DNA from 2 places in the Enterococcus durans genome. Region 2 is predicted to be linked to the other one. Evidence: riboswitches for the same ligand, from Rfam matches in the RefSeq annotation. Region 2 holds a riboswitch; the other holds the start of a gene.
The links. Region 2 has a riboswitch for thiamine pyrophosphate ahead of thiT (energy-coupled thiamine transporter ThiT). Riboswitches for the same ligand answer to the same signal wherever they lie in the genome.
Positions count from the first base shown of each region.

Region 1: another riboswitch for thiamine pyrophosphate. It lies ahead of CJZ72_RS10310 (ABC transporter permease); the one in region 2 lies ahead of thiT (energy-coupled thiamine transporter ThiT).

Region 1 is NZ_CP022930.1:2,157,438-2,160,611, reverse strand. It holds gene CJZ72_RS10315 (ABC transporter substrate-binding protein) at 1-647, opposite strand, end outside; gene CJZ72_RS10310 (ABC transporter permease) at 660-1,403, opposite strand; TPP riboswitch at 1,483-1,587, opposite strand; gene CJZ72_RS10305 (dihydrolipoyl dehydrogenase family protein) at 1,635-2,954, opposite strand; gene CJZ72_RS10300 (ABC transporter ATP-binding protein) at 2,941-3,174, opposite strand, start outside.
Region 2 is NZ_CP022930.1:876,033-879,206, reverse strand. It holds gene glmU (bifunctional UDP-N-acetylglucosamine diphosphorylase/glucosamine-1-phosphate N-acetyltransferase GlmU) at 1-306, shown strand, start outside; gene CJZ72_RS04265 (ribose-phosphate diphosphokinase) at 400-1,368, shown strand; TPP riboswitch at 1,389-1,492, shown strand; gene thiT (energy-coupled thiamine transporter ThiT) at 1,581-2,162, shown strand; gene CJZ72_RS04255 (hypothetical protein) at 2,370-3,146, opposite strand.

The sequences.
Region 1 (3,174 bases), 1.3 Mb from region 2:
TCTAACCGTTTATCCAATTCTCTTAAAGGCATATAATTCAAGTCGATCCCCAACTCTTTTGCTTTGATCATATCCCATCCTTCAAAGTACCATTGGATATCTGCTTCCTTCCCCAAGCTTTGAGGACCTTCACCATTGCTGCCAATGATCGTCAATTTAGAAAAATCTGCTCCCTCTTTGTTCATCGTGGCTTTCAGTACAGCTTCTTCGCTTGGACTTTGCCACCCTGCATACGTTTTTCCTTCAAAGTCTTTGGGTGAGTTGATTCCACTATTTTTTAGTGAAACAAATCCTGATGTGTTATGTTTGATAATCGTGCCGATCGCCTTAACGGGAATATTTTGACCATCCACATGTGCATACGTCACATCCTCTTGATAACTGACACCAAACTGAGCTTTGTTTGCGCCGACTAGACCGATGCTCGTTGAATCATCTCCTGGTTCGATGACCTTCACATCTAAGCCTGCATCTTTATAATACCCTTTTTCCTTTGCCAAATAGATACCGGTGTGATTTGTGTTCGGCACATAATCAAGTACTACTGTAACTTTCTTTAATCCTTTTTCTTCCGGTGCTGCTTTTGATCCTGTACTACAAGCTGTTAAAGCAAATAATAAAGGAATGAGTAACCAAATTTTTTTCATTTTTTTCTCCTTTTATGAATGATATAAGATATAGTAATATCCTTTTTTTAACAGTACAGTGAGCATATTTAACAATAGACTTAGGATGATCACACACAAAATAGCTGCAAAAACCTTATCGATTTGATAACTATTTTTTACACGAATCATATAATACCCTAGACCCGCTTGCGCACTTAGCCACTCTCCAACGATTGCGCCACTTACACAATAGGTCGCAGCTACTTTCAATCCCGAAAAGAAATCATTTGATCCTTGCGGAATCTTGATGATCCGATACAGCTGCCATTCATTCGCTCCCATTGTTTTAAAAAAGCTGATCTGTTCACTTGAAACTTTACTTAACCCATCGGCAAAAGCAACCACAATAGGAAAGTAGCTCATCAAAATAACTAAAATCACTTTAGGAAACAGCCCAAACCCGAACCATAACGCCAAAAGCGGTCCAAGGACCATGATCGGTAATGTTTGTGAGACGACTAAAAGTGGATACAAAGAATTTTTAAAAATTTGCCAGTGGTCCATAGCAATAGCCGTCACAAAAGAAAGTAAGGCCGCAATGACCAAACCGATGACGGCTTCTTCTAACGTTACGAGAGAATGATAAACGAGCGTAGCCCCATCTGCGAATAGTGCTGAGAGGACATTTAGCGGACTTGGTAAAATAAATGCAGGCGTGTGAAAAATCGTTACTAGTAGTTGCCAAAGGGCTAGTAAGAAAATAATGCTTACAACTGGATAAATTTTTTTCTTCATTTCTCCCCTCCTTTTCACATGTTTCAAGGGCACATCAAAAACGCCTGAAATCGGGCGCAACATAGAAAGCCCAACTTCAAGCGTTTACTACGTTTCTCCCTTCACCAGTGTTAACTGACAGGTTCGATGGGTCTAAGTTCACAACTTACTCTCATGTCGTCGACGACATCCCCAGAAACAATCTTTATTTTCGTTTAGTGTAACACAACTTATTTTTAGTAACAAGGTACTTTACTTCAGCAAATAGGAAAGATCACTAGCTAAAGTTGGATATCCGAGAATCCATTGATCTAGCTTTGCTTTTTTTACTTTTTGATTGATCAATAGAGTTAGATCATTGATCAAATCATCTGCTTGTTCGCTGATAACAGCAGCACCAACTAAAAAATCATTCGCATCATAGGTAAGTTGAGCCTTCGCTAGAGGTTCGTTTACTCGACGGTAGGTGAACCAATCTGTCATTGATACATCGGTCACTTGGTCTTTTTCAGTTGCCTGTTTTTTTGTTCGTCCGACCTGTGCCACCTTCGGACTGCTGTAAACGATCGTTGGGATTACCGGATAGTGGATAGGTGCTGTTTTCCCCGTTAAATAATCAGCAACATAAGTCCCTTCAAACGTCGCAACAGGCGTTAGTTTGGGTTCATTTTTTGCGATAATATCCCCACATGCAAAGATATTCGGATTACTCGTCTGTAAATACTCATTGACGACGATTCCTTGCTTCACTGTGTGTACACCTGCCTGCTCAAGTTGCAGATGTTCAATATTCGGTCTTCTACCAGTCGCAACGAAAATTGCATCTGCCTGTAACTCTTTGTCTTTTGAAACAAGACGATACGTAGATGCTTCTTGAATGACACGCTGTGACTCAAAGTCAAAAATGAAAGTGATCCCTGCCTTTTGCATTTGCTCAACTAAACTGTTGACCAACTCTTCTTCAAATCCTTTTAAAGGTTGCTGATTATGATGAACGATTGTTACTTTGCTTCCAGCAGCATGAGCAATCATTGCTAATTCAAATGCAATATAACCTGCACCGATAAAAATAATCTCTTTTGGCAATTTTTCCAACGCTAAAAAGTCCGTACTAGTTTGCAGAAATTCTTTTCCTTCAATAGGTAAAATAGCTGGTCGCTGCCCAGTCGCAAGGATATAATGCTCAGCCGTGATGGTTTCTTCTCCCACTTTGATCGTTAGTGAATCGATAAACTGAGCAGTACCAGATAAATGATCGATTTTTGCAGCCGCTAGTTCTTCTTGGCGATTTTTAGAAACAGGATCTGTGAATGTTCGTTTGAATGCTTGCAATTCTGCCCAATCAACAGGAGGTACATCCGAGAAACCTTTACCAATGAGTTGTTCGATTCTTTTTCTTGCTTCAACACCATTTAATAGAATTTTCTTCGGGTCACATCCTCTATTTGGGCAAGTTCCGCCCCAAAGGTTTTCTTCCACGACAAGCACCTGTTTTTCTGCCGCTTTCAACCCATACGCAGCACTTAACCCAGCAACTCCTGAACCGATGACGACCGCATCATACTTTTTCATTGTCTTCTTCCTTTCTACTTAGAAAAGCAAACATATCTCCTCTCGTGATTTCACCAGAAATACGTTCATTTTCCTGAATATTTACAGATTCATGGTCAACCAGCAATGCAAAAACTTCATTCAATGGTGTATTGAATTGAACCACAGGACGATCTTTTTCGCTGATTCCTTTTGTGTAATTCTTGGCCAAGAGGATCTCTTTTACAGTTTGTTCTTTTTG
Region 2 (3,174 bases):
AAAAATACCAAAGTCGGCCATCTGACTTATGTGGGTGATGCGACATTAGGTGAAGAAATCAATGTTGGCTGTGGCGTAGTATTTGTAAATTATGATGGCAAAAACAAGCACCATACAACGATTGGCGACCATAGTTTCATTGGTTCAAACGCAAATATCATCGCGCCAGTCGAAGTGGCAAAAAATTCGTCCATTGCTGCCGGATCAACAATTACTGATGATATCCCAGAATATGCGATGGCAATTGCGCGTGCAAGACAAGTCAATAAAGAAGGATATGCTAAAAAACTCCCTTATTTAAATTAATACTTTTGCAAAAACCCTTGATTTATTCTGAAAATATGACTAGTATTTAGTAGGTAGAATTCTAGAGTTGTGAAAAAGAAAGTGGAGGTCCCCATGTCAAAACATTACTTTGACCCAAGATTAAAAATTTTTGCGTTAAATTCAAATCGCCCATTAGCAGAAAAAATCGCTGCGGCCGTCGGTGTCGAATTGGGTAAATCATCTGTTACTCAATTTAGTGATGGAGAAATCCAAGTGAATATCGAAGAAAGTATTCGTGGTTCACATGTGTATGTCATCCAATCAACAAGTAGTCCAGTAAATGATAACTTGATGGAATTATTGATTATGATCGATGCATTGAAACGTGCGAGTGCCAAAACGATCAACGTTGTGATGCCTTATTATGGTTATGCTCGCCAAGACCGTAAAGCACGCGCGAGAGAACCGATCACTGCAAAATTGGTTGCAAATATGATCCAAAAAGCTGGAGCAACAAGAATGTTGACCCTTGATTTACATGCTGTCCAAATCCAAGGATTCTTTGATATTCCTGTCGATCACTTAATGGGTGCACCATTGATCGCAAATTATTTCTTAGAAAAAGGCATTAAAGGGGACGATGTAGTCGTTGTTTCACCAGACCATGGTGGTGTAACTCGTGCGCGTAAATTAGCCGAGTTTCTAAAAGCACCGATTGCAATCATTGACAAACGCCGTCCAAAAGCAAATGTGGCAGAAGTAATGAACATCATCGGACAAGTAGAAGGAAAAACATGTGTCTTGATCGATGATATGATCGATACTGCGGGAACTATCACTTTAGCCGCAAATGCATTAAAAGAAGCCGGAGCAGTCAGTGTATATGCTTCATGTACACATCCAGTGTTATCTGGTCCAGCGTTACAACGGATTGAAGATTCAGCAATCGAACGTTTAGTTGTAACAGATTCCATCTACCTTCCAGAAGATCGTAAAATCGATAAGATCGATGAAGTGAGCGTTGGTGGTTTGATGGGTGATGCGATCAAACGTATCCATGAAAACAAACCAGTTAGTCCTTTATTTGAAACAAAAAAATAAAGGATATCTGAAAATTAAATAGAATCACAAAGGGGAGCCTGTCTGGGCTGAGATTGAATGTTATTTCTAAACCCTTCGTACCTGTTTCGGTCATGCGAACGTAGGAATTGTGACGAGTAGTAGATACTCATCTTGAAGTATCTGCTGGAGTAATGATTTTGAAATTACTTCCTCCTTTGTGGTTTTTATACTAAAAAGGAGGAAGTTTTTTTATGGAAAAGAAGTACAGCGTTTGGATTGAAGGAACGATCGTGGCTGCTTTAGCACTGGTTCTATCATTGATCCCATTGCAAATAGGTAGTAGTTTTTCAATTTCATTAGGTCAGATCCCACTCACGTTGTTTGCATTAAGACGAGGTTGGAAAGCCGGTTTACTCTCGGGATTTATTTGGGGGATTCTCCATTTTCCGACCGGACAAGTTTACTATCTTAGTGTTATCCAAGTTCTGATCGAATATCCGATCGCATTTACTTTCGCAGGATTTGCTGGCCTCTTTTCCAAGAGAATGCAAAAAAATGTTATAGAAGGAAATACTCGGGGAATGACCACCACTATTGTATTAGGAACAATTGTTGGTGTGGGGGCAAGATATTTTTGGCACTTCATCGCAGGTGTTGTTTTTTGGGGAAGTTATGCATTATGGGGAATGAATCCATGGATTTTTTCTTTCGTCATGAATGGGGCAAGCGGTCTTGCGACAGGAGTAGTCACTATCGTCGTTTTAATTGGGATTGAACGAACGATGCCAGCATTATTCCTAGGCCACAGCCAAAGACAAAGAAATAGTTTCTGAAAAATATGAAGTACGATCAGGAACAGTAATAGATAAATGAAAAGCCCACTTCTGAAAATAGAGATATCTATTCTCAGAAGTGGGTTAGTTTTTGTTTGAATAGGGTTCTTAAAAAGATATCCCGTTTATTTTTGGAGTGGACAAAAGAAATGTTTCCCCTGATCTAATGCTTTTACTGAAAAAATGGAAACGTCTGTCTTGCCCGTTTTAAATCAATGTATTCGCAGTAAAATCAACTGCTTCACCTTCAAGTTTCCAATGCCGATCAGCGGCTTGGTAAACTAAAGTCCCGATTGCTTCTTCTTCACGGTAGCGTGTTCCTTTTAATTTCCAAATATAATCTTCGATCACATAAATAGGAATACGATATTCATCGTTGACCAATCCACCTTGTTCAAATGAAAAAATGATGCCTTCCTGCATTAAATTACGCATATCTTTTAATAGATCGACACTGATGTTCTCAACAGGGATATCACGACGGAAAAAGGATTTTTTCTCGTTGATTTTTTCAAATAAGATCGTGCTTAATTTATTTGCGAAAATTCGGTAAAATTCGTCTAAATAGCGATAATAAATACGTCCTAATTGATCATTTAAATCGAAATAAACAAAATTATTTTGTAACTTATAAAAAAATGGAGAATGAAGATGTGTTTTCATGTGTCCAAAGTAAAGCAACTCAGAAATTTCTAAGGGTGTTAGTTCTTTTAACATCGTTAGATCACTGAAGTCGATCCATTTTAAATCGCCAGAACGATTTCTATTACGTACAGAGGCAAAAAATTGCTGGATATTTTCTGTACCACGGATAACTTTCAGACCGGTATGTGACTCGTACTCACCAGCGGTCGTTGAAGGGTCCAACAATAACAAATTTTGTGGAAAATGCACGATGCCGTTTGAAAAATCACTGATCGTCAGTCCTTTTGTTAAAACTGCATTACTTGTCGTATCGATATGTACATAAACTGACTCAGTCATCATGCTCCTCCTCTTAGCCTTTATCTCT